Regions from separate parts of the Micromonospora sp. NPDC003197 genome, predicted to be linked through region 2. Evidence: riboswitches for the same ligand, from Rfam matches in the RefSeq annotation. Region 2 holds a riboswitch; the other holds the start of a gene.

What was found. A riboswitch is a leader RNA that binds a small molecule or an ion and turns the genes downstream of it on or off. The one in region 2 is predicted to bind S-adenosylmethionine.
Region 1: linked by a shared signal. The riboswitch ahead of thrC (threonine synthase) and the one ahead of ACWDV4_RS29070 (aminotransferase class V-fold PLP-dependent enzyme) in region 2 are both predicted to bind S-adenosylmethionine.

What each region holds. Positions count from the first base shown of each region.
Region 1 is NZ_JBSFTE010000043.1:5,689-13,009, forward strand. Features, by position in the region: gene ACWDV4_RS29700 (DEAD/DEAH box helicase family protein) at 1-2,621, shown strand, start outside; gene ACWDV4_RS29705 (putative quinol monooxygenase) at 2,678-3,010, shown strand; gene ACWDV4_RS29710 (MarR family winged helix-turn-helix transcriptional regulator) at 3,051-3,500, opposite strand; gene ACWDV4_RS29715 (SDR family NAD(P)-dependent oxidoreductase) at 3,585-4,343, shown strand; SAM riboswitch class I at 4,455-4,590, shown strand; gene thrC (threonine synthase) at 4,604-5,899, shown strand; gene ACWDV4_RS29725 (RHS repeat-associated core domain-containing protein) at 6,196-7,321, opposite strand, start outside.
Region 2 is NZ_JBSFTE010000040.1:6,596-13,916, reverse strand. Features, by position in the region: gene ACWDV4_RS29085 (AI-2E family transporter) at 1-1,213, opposite strand, end outside; gene ACWDV4_RS29080 (GroES family chaperonin) at 1,472-1,768, shown strand; gene ACWDV4_RS29075 (PrsW family glutamic-type intramembrane protease) at 1,806-3,410, opposite strand; SAM riboswitch class IV at 3,435-3,601, shown strand; gene ACWDV4_RS29070 (aminotransferase class V-fold PLP-dependent enzyme) at 3,650-4,957, shown strand; gene ACWDV4_RS29065 (FUSC family protein) at 5,005-6,237, opposite strand; gene ACWDV4_RS29060 (FAD-binding oxidoreductase) at 6,353-7,321, shown strand, end outside.

The DNA of each region.
Region 1 (7,321 bases), on a different contig from region 2:
TGATCGAGGCCAAGCGGGCTCGCCGCGATGCTATCTCCGGCCAGCAGCAGGCCAAGCTCTACGCCGACTGCCTCGAAACGGCGTACGGGCAACGGCCTTTGATCTTCTACACCAACGGCTTCGAGATCTGGCTCTGGGATGACCAGGCCTATCCGCCCCGGCAGGTCCAGGGCTTCTACACCAAGGATGAGCTGCAACTGCTGGTCCAGCGGCGGAGCAGCCGCAAGCCGCTCGGCGACCTGCCGATCAACGTGGACATCGTGGAGCGCTACTACCAGCAGCGGGCCATTCGCCGCATCGCGGAAACCTTCGAGCAGGACCGGCAGCGCGGGGCGCTGCTGGTGATGGCGACCGGGGCGGGCAAGACCCGCACCACGATCGCCCTGGTCGACCTGCTGATGCGGGCCAACTGGGTCAAGCGGGTGCTCTTCCTCGCCGACCGGGTTGCCCTGGTCAATCAGGCGGTGGGTGCCTTCAAGACGCACCTGCCGGACGTGGTCACCGTCAACCTGGTCACCGAGAAGGACACCGAAGGCCGGGTGTACGTCTCGACGTACCCGACGATGATGGGCCTGATCAACGAGACGAACGGCGATGTACGGCGGTTCGGGCCGGGCTACTTCGACCTGGTCGTCATTGACGAGGCGCATCGGTCGGTCTACCAGAAGTACAAGACGATCTTCTCGTACTTCGACTCGCTGTTGGTGGGGCTGACCGCGACCCCGAAGGAGGAGGTCGACCGCAACACCTACAGCCTGTTCAACCTTGAGGACGGGATGCCCACCGACGCGTACGGCCTGGACGAGGCGGTGGTGGAGGGGCACCTGGTGCCGCCCCGGGCGGTGTCGGTGCCGTTGCAGTTCCAGCAGAAAGGCATCCGCTACGCCGACCTGACCGAGGAACAGAAGGACGAGTGGGATGCCCTGGAGTGGGGCGACGACGGTGAGGTCCCGGATTACGTCACCCCGGAGGCGATGAACACCTGGCTTTTCAACAAGGACACCATCGACCAGGTGCTGCATACGTTGATGACGCGTGGGCACAAGGTGGCCGGCGGTGACCGGATCGGCAAAACGATCATCTTTGCCAAGAACCAGCGGCACGCCAAGTTCATCGCCGACTGCTTCGACCTGAGCTACCCGGAGTACGGCGGGCACTTCGCCCGGGTGGTCACCTACCAGGCCGAGTACGCCCAGAAGCTGATCGACGACTTCTCGATCCCCGAGAAGGCCCCGCACATCGCGATCTCCGTCGACATGCTGGACACCGGCATCGACGTGCCCGACGTCGTCAACCTGGTGTTCTTCAAAGCCATCCGGTCAAAGACGAAGTTCTGGCAGATGATCGGCCGGGGCACCCGGCTGCGGCCGGACCTCTACGGCCCCGGCGACGACAAGAAGGACTTCTTCGTCTTCGACTTCTGTCAGAACTTCGAATACTTCAGCCACAACCCGAAGACGGTGGAGGGCTCGTCGACCCCGTCCCTCACCGAGCGGCTGTTCAAGGCCAAGGTCGAACTGGTCTACCAACTGGACCAGCGGTTGCCGGACGGGAGTCCGGTTAACACCGACGGCACCAGCAGCGAGGCGGGCCTGCGCTCGGACTTTGCGCACGAGCTGCACACCATGGTCCAGGGCATGAACCTGGACAACTTCGTCGTACGGCCACACCGTCGCCTGGTGCAGCGGTACGTCGAGTTCAGCAGTTGGGAGCACCTGTCGCCGGAGACATCGAGTGAGATCGCCGACGGGCTGGCTGGCCTGCCCACCGCCGTACGCGACTCCGACGAGGAAGCCAAGCGGTTCGACCTGCGCATCCTGCGGTTGCAGCTCGCCTGCCTGGGGGCAGCGCCCGGCTTCGACCGGCTTCGCGCGGATGTCCAGGCCATCGCCTCGGCACTGTTGGAGCAGATCAACATCCCCGTCGTACGGGCACAGGAGCCCCTGCTACGTGAGGTCGCAGGTGACGAGTGGTGGCAGGACGTCACCCTGCCCATGCTGGAGGTGCTGCGCCGCCGGGTGCGGTCGCTGGTACGACTGATCGAGAAGACGAAGCGGGCGATCGTCTACACCGACTTCGAGGACCGGCTCGGTGAGGCTGTCGAGTTGCCGCTCAGCGGGGTCACCGTCGCAACGGACCTCGGACGGTACCGGGCGAGGGCTCGCGCCTACCTGCGGGCGCACGAGGATCACGTTGCCGTGCAGAAGCTGCGGCGTAACCGGCAGCTCTCCGCCACGGACCTGGTCGAACTGGAACGGATGCTCGCCGAGAGCGGCATCGGCAGTAAGGAGGAGGCAGATCGGGCGCGCGCCGAGTCGGACGGCCTCGGCCTCTTCATCCGATCGCTGGTCGGGCTGGACCGGGAGGCCGCCATCGAGGCGTTCGATGAGTTCCTCGACGGCCGGAAGTTCACCGGTACGCAGATCGACTTCATCCACGTGATCATCGGCCACCTGACCGAAAACGGGGTGATGGCGGCGGAACGACTGTACGAGTCACCCTTCACTGAGATCGCCCCACGCGGACCGGAATCGCTGTTCCATTCGGGGGAGGTGGATCGGTTGGTCACGATCCTTCGATCGGTACGGGACACTGCCGTTCCCGCTAGCGAGGTGGCCTGACCGCGCTCGGGGTAGGGTGATCCAGTATCTGTCGACCAGCCGTTCGGGGAGATCCGATGATCTTCATTACCGCGAAGTTCCGGATCCTGCCCGAGTACGCGGATCAGTGGCCGCAGATCGCCGACGAGTTCACCCGGGCGACCCGGGCCGAGCCGGGCTGCCTGTGGTTCGACTGGTCCCGTAGCCTCGACGACCCGACCGAGTACGTGCTGGTCGAGGCGTTCCGGGACGACGCGGCCGGCGGGGCGCACGTGCAGTCCGAGCACTTCAAGAAGGCGCAGCAGACCCTGCCGCCGCACCTGGTCGAGACCCCGCGCATCGTCAACACGACGGTCCCGCAGGACGACTGGTCGCTGCTCGGTGAGATGGCCGTACCCGACCGCGCCTGACCTGGCGCTTTCCCTCCAGCCCTGACCAGGGGGCTTCCCGTCAGCCCCGTTCGACGGCAAGGGTGGTCAGGTTGGTTCTGACCCGGTCCAGCAGAGTGACGAGCTGTTGACGCTCGGCGGGGTCGAGCCCGGCGGTGGCGGTGTCGGCCAACTTCTGCCACATCGCCTCCACCTGCGGCAGCGTTGCTCGCCCTTTCTCGGTGAGCTGGATGCGTACCGCCCGCCGGTCGCCCGGCACCGGTTCCCGGGTGAACCATCCACCGGACTCAAGCCGGGCCAGGGTGCGGGTGACGGTCGGCGGTTCGACGCCGAGCCGATCGGCGATCTCGTTCACGAGTAGCCCCGCCGGTTCCTGGCCGAGGTGCCACAGCGTCACGTCCTGACCGGGGTGCAGGCCGAGCTCGGCCAGCAACGTGGCCTGTGCCCCACGGTAGAGCTTGGCCACCTTGACGAGGGCTTTGTTCGTGACGATGACCTCGGCGAAGTCCATTCGATGAGTTTAGGAGTGGTTGACAGACTGTCCAGCCGCGATGCATAGTCGGCTAATAATTAGCCGGCTAGTGAAAGGCTTTCCGTGGAGACAAACCTCAAGGGCAAGGTCGCGTTCGTCAGCGGCGGATCGGGTGCGATCGGGCGGGCCATCGCCGTCGGGCTCGCCGCCGAGGGAGCGGCCGTCGCCGTGTCCTGGCACTCCGGCCAGGACCGGGCGCAGGAGGTGGTCGACACCATCTCGCGGGCTGGCGGCCACGCCATCGCGGTCCGCCTGGACCAGCACGACCACTTGTCCGGGCACACCGCCCTCGACCAGGTACGACAGGAGCTCGGCCCGGTGTCCGTACTGGTGGCCAACGCGGTGCAGTGGCCCTCCCGGGAACTCGGGGAGATCGAGGGGCTGACGGCATCACTGATCACCAACACCGTCGGTACGGCGGCACTGATCGACGCCGTACTGCCCGAGATGCGCGATGCCGGCTGGGGACGGGTGGTCATCGTCTCCACCGATGTCGTGGAGCAGCCGATGGCCGGCCCGCTCAGTTACGTCGTCGCCAAGGGTGGGCTGGAGAGCGCAGCCCGGGTGCTCGCGGTCCGGGAAGCGCGACACGGCATTCTCACCAACGTCGTACGGCCCGGGTTCACCCTCACCGACCGGGCGCTCACCACGCCCTTCCTCGGTCAGAAGGCGGTGGACAGCGAGTCGGCGAAGACCCCCACCAGGCGGATCTGCACCCCGGAGGACGTCGCCTCAGCAGTGATCTACCTGGGCTCCGGCGCCAACGGACACGTCAACGGACAGGTGCTCTCCGTAGCCGGTGGCCGGGAACTCGTCCGCTGACGGCGAGGGCGGAAGCCCTGGGAAATCGGTCACATCCGGGCCAGAACGTGGGATGACCTTCCCGGGAAACGGGTGGGCGGTCGTAGACTCGGCCGCGACACACAACTGAATACCTCATCCAGAGGGGCTGAGGGATACGGCCCGATGACGCCCCGGCAACCACCTTGCGGACTCGATGATCGAGACCCGGCGAGGCAGGTGCCAAATCCGTCCCCGCCGCACCGTGCGGCGTTGGGAAAGATGAGAGGACGGCCTCGGCCATGACGTCGATCATCGACGCGACCCCCACCCAGCCCACCACCACCACCGTGAGCCCCGCACGGGCCCTCGTCTGTCGCGGCTGCGGCGCGGAATATCCCCTGGCCGCCCAGCACGCCTGCTACGAGTGCTTCGGCCCGCTGGAGGTCGGCTACGACCAGGCCGCGCTGGCCCGGGTCACCCGCGCCGACATCGAGGCCGGCCCGCAGAACCTGTGGCGGTACGCCGCCCTGCTGCCCGCCGGGCAGGACCCGGCCACCCGGGTCACCCTCGACCCCGGCCTCACCCCGCTGGTCTCCGCCCCCGGTCTCGCCGCCGAGTTGGGCATCCGGGCCCCGCTCTGGATCAAGGACGACAGCGCCAACCCCACCCACTCGTTCAAGGACCGCGTGGTGTCGGTCGCGCTGACCGCCGCCCGAGGGCTCGGCTTCACCCGGTTCGCCTGCGCCTCCACCGGCAACCTGGCCAACTCGGTCGCCGCCCACGCGGCCCGTGCCGGCGTACCGTCGATCGTCTTCATCCCCGGTGACCTGGAACAGGGCAAGGTGGTGACCACCGCCGTGTACGGCGGCGACCTGGTTGCCATCGACGGGTCGTACGACGACGTCAACCGGCTCTGTAGTGAACTGGTGGAGACCGACGAGTTCGAGGACACCGCGTTCGTCAACGTCAACGTGCGGCCGTACTACGCCGAAGGTTCCAAGACCCTCGGGTACGAGGTGGCCGAGCAGCTTGGCTGGCGGATTCCCGAGCAGGTCGTCATCCCGATGGCCAGCGGCGAACTGCTAACCAAGATTGACAAGGCGTTCAGCGAGCTGGTCGAGATCGGACTGGTCGAGGCGCCGGCCAACGGGTGGCGGGTCTTCGGTGCCCAGTCGGCCGGCTGCAACCCGATCGCCACCGCTCTGCACGCCGACACCGATGTGATCACTCCGGTCCGGCCGACCGGCATCGCGAAGTCGCTCAACATCGGTGACCCGGCCGCCGGCCTGTACGCGCTGGAGGCGGTGCGCCGTACCGGCGGTTGGATGGACTACGCCGACGACGACGAGATCCGTGACGCGATTCAGCTGTTGGCGCGTACGACGGGGGTGTTTGCCGAGACCGCGGGCGGGGTCACCGTGGCGGTGCTGCGCAAGCTGGTGGCCAGCGGCAAGCTCGACCCGGAGGCCGAGACGGTGGTCTACAACACCGGCGAAGGGCTCAAGACCATCGACGCGGTGGCGGGACAGGTCGGCCCGACGTACCGGGTGAAGCCATCGCTGCGTGCGGTGCGCGACGCCGGCCTGCTCGGTTGAGTCTGTGCGACGCCGGCCTGCTCGGTTGAGCCTGCCGGCTTCGCCCGGTACATGTTGGAAGTTCCAGCGTACGAATGCCGTACGTAGTCGCTTCTTCTCCGTCGGTAGAAAAATAGCCCGTCGAGGGCTTGACGCTGGCACCCGCGCGGCGCAAGATGCTCCGTGCGGGGGGACGCATCGCCGTAGACTTTCGAGTTCTTACGACCCGACGCCGAAGGCGTTGTGCGAGCGTCCCCCCGACCAAACTCTTCGGAGCTTCTAGCGGCTTGGCCTCGTTACCGCCAAGGCCAGTGTCGTCACTTCCACGGCCAGTTTCTTTTTATGCCCTTGTCGCCCATGCGCACCGGCGGGCCAATGTAGCCCCAGATCTGTTTGTTCGCGCCCGCCCGGGCCGTTCTCGGGTCGATCCGTTGTTTGTTCACCCGGTCACTGCGGTTGCCGCCGATCGTGGTGATGGTGCCGTCCTTGTGTACCTTCGTAACGAACTCCACATGACCGTCGCTGCCCGGTTTACCGAAGACCACGATGTCACCGGGCCGGGGATCGCTGTGCTTCCCCTTGTTCTTGCCCCAGTTGGTGGCCCAGGCCGCACCGCTTGACGGCAGATCCTTGGCCTTGACCCCGGCCGTCATCAGGACCCAGGCGGCGAAGACCGCGCACCAGGCCGTCTCCGCGTTCGCGGTCTTGAACCAGGAGCCGAACATCTTGTTGTAGGTCTTCTCGCCGAGCATCTTCCGGAGTTCCTTGTAGTACTTGTCGAACTCGCGCTCGGGGATATTGTCGAAGCCGCCGTACTTCTTGGCCAGCTTCTGGGCCCGCTTCCACTCCTCCTCGGCGATCTTCACGATCCGGTCGCGTAGCTCCTGCTCTCTCAACCCGACCACATACGGCTCGCCCTTCGGCCCCGGATCCGGCTTCTTGGCCTTCTTCTTGCGGGTAGCGCTAGCGCTGCTGGTCAGCAAGCCGTCCGGGTCGGTGAATGTGGTCGGATTGTTGTTCGCATAGGCGAAGCCGTGCATCTGCTGTGGATCGTCGACATCGATCAGTGGATCAACGGAGATAAACCGGCCGGTGTCGGGGTCGTACTCCCGGGCACCGAGATGCGTCAGCCCGGTCGGATCGATGGTGCCGCCGACGAAGCCACGGTCTCCCGGCCAGGTCGGTACGGCACCGCCACGCGGCCCGCCGAACGGCAGCAGGTACCGCCGGGTGACCTGGTGACTGGCCGCGTCGATGGCGAGTTGCCCGGTGCCCTGGTGGTCCGGCACCAGCCAGGTCAGCTTCCCGGCAGTACGTACCCCGACGGTGCCGCCACCGAAGGCGTAGTAGCGGGTTCCGGTCACCGAACCGGCGGCCAGCCGAAGCTCGGTGTCGCCGAGGTACACGGTGGTGCCCCCGGAATCACGGCGGATCAGCCGGGTT
Region 2 (7,321 bases):
GTGGTACGGACACCAGCGCGCCGACGACTCCGGCCAGCACCACGCCCGCGGTGATCGTGATGACCACGGCGAGCGGGTGCAGTGCCACCGCGCGCCCCATGATCAGCGGCTGGAGGACGTGGCCCTCGATCTGCTGCACGCCGACCACCACGCCGAGAATGATCAGGGCGGTGACCCAACCGCTGTCGACCAACGCCACCAGTACCGCCACCGCGCCCGAGAGGGTGGCCCCGACGATCGGGATGAATGCGCCGAGGAAGACCAGCGCGGCGAGCGGAAGGGCGAATGGAATGTCGAAGGCGACCAGGAAGACGCCGATTCCGACCGCGTCGATGAAGGCGACGAGCACGGTGGCTCGGACGTAGGCGACCAGGGTCTCCCAGGACGCCTTGCCCGCCTCGTGCACCCGCCAGCGGGCGACGGAGGGAAGCAGTCGGACCAGGAAGCTCCAGATCCGGCCGCCGTCACGCAGGAAGAAGAAGGTGGCGAAGAGCACCAGCAGCGAGCCGGTGAGCACCTCGAAGACGGTGGTGGCGGTGGAGACGGCCCCGCTGGTCAATGACTGGGTGTTCTCGTCCACCCACTTCTGCCCCTGGTCGATGTACTGGTTCAGCTGCCCGTCCGACAGGTGCAGGGGGCCGGTCTTGAGCCAGTCCTGGATCTGCCGTACGCCCGTGGTGGCGTCCTTGCTCAGCGCCGGGACGCCCCGGATGAACTCGTTGACCACGAGGGTGAGCGTGCCGATCACTGCGGCGAGCCCGGTGACCAGCACCAGCGCCGTGGCCAGTGACCGGGGGAAGCGGGCGCGCAGCAGCCAACCCACCGCCGGGGCGAGCAGGGCGGAGAGAAGCATGGCGATGGCCAGCGGGATCACGACGATCCGAATGGTCCCGATCACCTCGATCAGCGCCCAGCCGACGACACCGATCACCCCCACCCGCCAGGCCCAGGCGGCTGCGATACGCAGGCCGTGGGGCACGTCGGCGTCGTCCCGGCTGGACGTGGAGGGGTGGACCTCGGCCGGCGGCTCCGCATCGACGGGCGATGTCTCCGCTGCCCCGAGGGTGGCCGGCAACGGACCATCGGTGGAAGATGCACCGATTTGGCGGCGGGACTGGGCGGCATTCTGCACTGAGCCGCGACTCGACTGGTACGCGCGGCGGACTTTCGCCCACAGCTGTGCGAAGCGGCTCAAGTGCACCTCCTGGCTGATAGCGGCCTTCCTACGTTAACTGGGCAGCGCCAATCCGACCGGAATTGGCCAACCCTGACTTCTCCCCGACATTGCCCCCCGGGGTGCCGACGTAATCGCTCCCGTTTGACGGATGTGGGTAACCACCGCATCGACCCGTACCGCAGGTGGGGTAACCGCCGCTTGATCGGACCGCGATCGGACCATCATCGGGGCCACACGGTAGCGTCTCGGGACGTGACCGCCGATTCAAGCCATGACGCTGGCCTGCCCATCCGCATGTTGCACGACCGTGTCCTGGTCCAGCTCGAAGGTAACGAGGGCGAGCGTCGCTCCACCGCAGGCATCGTCATTCCGGCAACCGCATCGATGGGTCGCCGGCTGTCCTGGGCATCGGCGGTCGGGGTGGGCCCGAACGTACGCTCCATCGTGGTCGGCGACCGGGTGCTCTTCGACCCGGACGACCGCTCGGAGGTCGAGCTGCACGGTCGGGCGTACGTCATGCTTCGGGAGCGGGACGTGCACGCGGTGGCCGCCGCCCGCGTCGAGCCGGACTCCACCGGCCTGTACCTCTGACCGGCCGCTACCGCTGACCGGTTTACCTACCGGCCACCTACTGGCCCCGCTCGTCAGCGGCCGGACTGGTTGGCGGGGGCGCGCCGTGGTACGGCGGACCGTACGCCCCGGCCGGCGGCTGGTAACCACCCGGGGAGACCGGGGGCTGGTAGCCACCCGAGAAGGCCGGTGGCCGGTAACCGCCTGGGAAGGCCGGCATGGGCTGTGGTGCCAGCACCACCGGCACCGGGACCACCGGCTCCTCCGGGGCGTTCACCGGACGCCTGACGCCATCCGGAAAGACCAGGTGGTAACGGACACCGTCCCAGATGCCGGCCGGCGTCTGCGGGTCACGCCCGACGAAGACCTGTCGACAGGCGGAGATCTCGGTCAGCAACTGCCGCTCCTCCTGAAGGCTCCGGGCAAGCGCGGTCGGGTTGCTGTCCAGCCCTCGTCGTAGCCCGTCGCGGAGCAGGGCCAGTCGGGTCGCGGCAAGCTGGTAACTCTGCATCGCCTTCTCGCCGGCGTCCCCGGCGACCCGGCGGGCCCACCGTCGAGCCGAGTACCGCCGACCGAGGCTGGCCAGCGAGGCGACCTCAGGTGGGGTGAGCCAGCCGGCCTGGACGTAGTCGGGCAGGGTGCGTTCGACGAGTCGTCCCTCCCAACCGCGCAGCCAGATGGCCAGCCCGACCATGCCGAAGAAGATCGGCACCATCACCCCGATGTATCCGTAGAGCAGGATCAGCGCCTCGCCGGTCGCCTGGACCAGCGACGGCACGAGGTTCCAGGTGCCGTGCAGCATCATCGCCAGCAGCAGCCCGGCCACCGGGGCGAGGATCCGGACCCGGCGGTCGGCCGACCGGGCGGCGATGCCCAGTCCGACCCCGGCCATCGAGGTGAAGAGCGGATGGGCAAAACCGGACAACAGGATCCGCATGATGAAGATGAGGAAGACCTGTTGCGCTCCGCTGGCCGGACCGTACTGTTCGGCACCGGCTGCGTAACCGTGGCCGCCGAGGTAGAGGATGTTCTCCACCATCGCGAACCCGACCGCCGAAAGTCCACAGTAGACGAGCCCGTCGGTGATGCCGGACCATTCGCGCCGCCGGAAGATCAGCAGCAGAATCGGGCCGAGGGTCTTGGTCAGCTCCTCGATGAACGGGGCGACCAGCACCGCCACCAGCGCGTCCGGCAGTCCCCAGTCGGAGAAGAGACTCGCCGCCCAGCCGTTGACGTTCAACGACGCGGCGGTGGAGACGAACGCACCCCACGCGAAGCAGAAGACGAGGTACTTCATCGGCTCGGGTTCGTACCGGTCGAGCCAGAGGAAACAGGCCACCAGCACCGGAACCGGGAGAATCGCCGCAGCCAGGCCGACCAGCAGCGCGGTGGCCCCGAGGCTCTCGCCAAGCTCGAAGAGCATGTAGACGGCACAACCGGCGATGAACAGGATCGCGCCGACCATGACCAGGACCCGCCGCCAGTTCAGCCCACTTTGGGGTGCCTTCACCACCACCGGGCCGGTCGCCGGCTGTGGTGCGGCCGGCGGATACGTCAGACCGGCGGGTGACGGTGGCGGCGACGACGGGTGCGAGGCACCGCCGGGCGGGGTGTCGGCCATGCGGTCAGCGTAGCCACCCACAACCGGGTTTCTGGCGCGCATCCATGCCCGCTATGCTCCGAGACAGGTCACGAGTGCCAGCGACCAACGACCACCGCCCCTAGGCCCATCGCCTATCGGCCGGTGGCCGAAGCCCCGGCTTGCTGGCCGGCAACCCTCCTAGAGGTTCGCGGTGGGGTGCCCCGGGTGATGACCGGGCCCAGCCCGATCCGTGTGCTGGGCAAGCGCGGACCCCGTCCCCTGTGCACCCGGGGTCCCTGGATTGCCGAAGGGTCACCCCGATGCGTACTTCTCGTTCCCCACTGCCCGCTGTGTCCGTACCGTGGACGGCACCGCGCCGCCGCCCCGGCCGAACCGGCCCGAAGGCCCCCGCCCGACCCGGCGCGCTCGGCGTCCTCGGGGTAGCCGGTCAGATCAACCTCGACTACGCGGCCACCGCGCCGTGCGCGCAGGTCGCGGCCGATGCGGTGACCGAACTGCTCCCCTGGTACGCCAGCGTGCATCGGGGCGCTGGTGCGCTGTCGCAACGCTGCACCCTGGCCTACGAGCGGGCCCGGCAGACCGTGGCCGACTTTCTCGGTGCCCGCCCCGACGACCACGTCGTCTTCACCCGTAACACCACCGACGCGCTGAACCTGCTGGCCCGGGCGCTGCCCGCCGGGACCCGCGTGGTCACCTTCGATGGCGAGCACCACGCCAACCTGCTGCCCTGGCCCACCGGCACGGTACGGCTACCGGTGCCCGCGTCCCGGGGAGCCGCCGTACGGGCGCTGGACGCCGCACTGCGCGAACTGCGCCGGGGCACGGACGGCAAGACGCCGATCCTGGTCGCGGTGACCGGGGCCAGCAACGTCACCGGAGAATGCTGGCCGGTGACCGACCTGGCCCTGGTCGCCCGGCGACACGGGGCGCGGATCGCGGTGGACGCGGCCCAACTCGCCCCACACGTACCGGTGAGTGTCAGTGACCTCGAAGTGGACTACCTAGCGATATCCGGACACAAGCTCTACGCACCGTTCGGTGCCGGTGTACTGGTGGGACGGGCGGACTGGTTGGACACCGCGCCGCCGTACCTGGCTGGTGGTGGGGCCACGGCACACGTCGGTGCCGCGACCCACGACGTACGGTGGACCACCGGTCCGGGCCGGCACGAAGCCGGCACCCCCAACCTGCTCGGCGCGGTCGCCCTGGCCGCCGTCTGCGCTGCCCTCGACACGGCGGACCGGGCGGCGCTCTGCGCCAACGAGCAGGCCCTGCTCAGCCGGCTGCGCAGTGGTCTCAGTGTCCTGCCCGGTGTGGTGGAGTTGAGCACCTTCGCCCCCGACTCGCCCCGGGTGGGCATCGTGTCCTTCGTGGTCGCCGGTCGGGACTCCGCCAAGGTGGCCGCCGTGCTCGCCAACAAGCACGGCATCGGGGTACGGGACGGCCTCTTCTGCGCCCACCCGCTGGCCCGGCGACTCCTGGCCGAAGCGTCGGCCCGGAGCGGTCGCAGCGACCTGCCACCGACCGCGCTGCGGGCCAGCATCGGCCTGGGCAGCACCATCGAAGACGTCGACCGGCTGCTCGACGCGCTGCCCACGGTCGGCTGATCCGCACCGCGCAACTGGTGGTCGGCAACGTTGCCGGGGCAGGACTCTCAGATGTCCTCGGCGTGGCTGTGCGGGGACATTTCCGCTGTCGTCCGGGAAGCGTTGCCGATCGCCTGGCGCACCAACTGGTTGGCCTCGGACCGCTCCAGGCCGGTAGCCCGGAGCAGGTCACTGGCGGTGGTTCGGACCTGCGCCACCACCACGCTGCCGGAGAAGCCGACCCCGTCGTCATAGGCCCGGCCCGCCTCGCTGACGGCGCGTAGCGCCAACTCCCGGGTCGCCTCGGGTCTGGCGCCCCGTCCCAACTCCTTGATCAGTTGATGCACGGTGTCGGCGAGGTTGGACACCGCCAGCGGCAAGGTCGGCGGCACCGGTTCGCCGTCCTCCAGCACGGTGACCGCCCGCCGCACCAGGGTGCCGCTGTTGTGCACCGCGTGGTTGAGAAACTCGGCACTCTCCACGTATCGCACCAGGGCACTGCGCCGGTGCCAGCGGATCGGGGAAAGGAGTACGGTCTCCCGACCGCCTTCCAGTGCGTCCTGCAACTCGTCCATCCGTTCCTCGACCTCATGGAGGCAGTCCAGGGCGTGCTGTGCCTGCTTGGCATCCCCGGCGGAGAGCGCATCCGCCGTCGACGAGAGCTGTTTGGTCAGGATGTCGAGAGCGCGCCGCGCGGTCTTGTCCACCAGCCGTAACGGATTGGTCGGCAGTAACACCGCCACCACCAGCAACCCGACGATCCCGCCCACCAGGGCGTCGATGACCCGGGGAAACTCCAGGTTCCGGACGGTCGGGCTGAGCGTGGCGATCAGCACGCCGGTGGCCGCCGCCTGGGTCACCACGGCGGGACCGCCACCGAGGGCGATCGAGACGATGATGGAGAGCCCGACGATGAGGCCAAGTTGCCACGGCCCGGTACCGATGGCGATCAGCAGTCCGTCCCCGATGGCGATGCCCAGCGCCACCCCGACGATCAGTTCGAAGGTCCGGCGCAGCCGCTGGCCGAGTGAGGAGGCGATGGTGCCGACCGCCGCGATCGGGGCGAAGACCGGTTCCGGATTGCCCAGCAGCTCATGGGCGACGGTCCAGGCGAGTGCAGCGGCGAGGGCTGCCTGCGCGGCGAGGCCCAGGTTGATCCGTACCCGGTAGACCCGGTCCTCCATTGTCAGCTTGGACCTGTGACGCAGCTGCGTCACGGCCTCGGAGATCCGGTGAGCGTCGGTGTCGAGCGCCACTCCGTCTATGTGCAGTTTGCTCGACTTATCCTTCCGCTCGGCCATGACCGGGACTACCCGCCCTAAGCCGGCTGAATCGTCATCCACGCCTACCCCGCCTCACCAGCGGGACCGCATCGGCGATGGCCGACGCGGAATCTGCCGGATAGCCTCTTCAGGCGTGACTGGTACCCCTCTGCTCGACGATCTCCGGGCCGCCCTCGGCGACGGCGGCGTGCTGACCGATCCTGACCTGCTCCGCGGCCACCAGCGGGACGAGGCCGACCTCTGCGCGGCCGGAATGCCGGCCGTGGTCACCCGCCCCCGCAACACCGCCGAGGTCGTCGCCGTGGTCCAGGCCGCCGCCCGGTACGGGGTTCCGGTGGTGCCGCAGGGGGCCCGGACCGGGTTGGCTGGTGCCGCCAACGCCGTCGACGGGGCGGTGATCATCTCCACCGCCGCGATGGCCGAGATCCTGGAGATCGACCCGGTCAACCGGATCGCTGTAGTACAGCCGGGCGTGGTCAACGCCGTACTGGCGGCCGAGGTGGGCAAGCTCGGTCTGCGCTACCCGCCCGACCCGGGCTCCTGGGAGTCGTCCACCATCGGCGGGAACGTCTCCACCAACGCGGGTGGTATGTGCTGCGTCAAGTACGGCGTGACCACCGAGTACGTGCTCGGGCTGGAGGTGGTGCTCGCCTCCGGTGAGGTGCTGCGCACCGGCCGTCGTACCGCCAAGGGGGTCGCCGGCTACGACCTGACCCGGCTCTTCGTCGGCTCGGAGGGCACCCTCGGGGTGATCACCGAGATCACCGTCGCCCTGCGGCCCGCCCCGGAGGAGTCACTGACCCTGGTCGCGGTCTTCCCGTCCACGGCGGCGGCTGGGGCGGCGGTGGCCGAGATCTCTGCCCAGGGCCTCACCCCCAGTCTGCTGGAGTTGCTGGACCAGACCCACCTGCAGGCCATCGAGGCACACCAGCCGATGGGGCTGCGTACGGATGCCCGTGCGCTGCTGCTCGCCGCGTCCGACACCGGCCCCCGGGCCGCGGCCGACCTGGAACGACTGGCCGAGGTGTGCACGGCGGCCGGGGCGGACGAGGTGTTCGCGGCAACCGACCAGATCGAGGCCGCCGCGTTGTTGCAGGCCCGG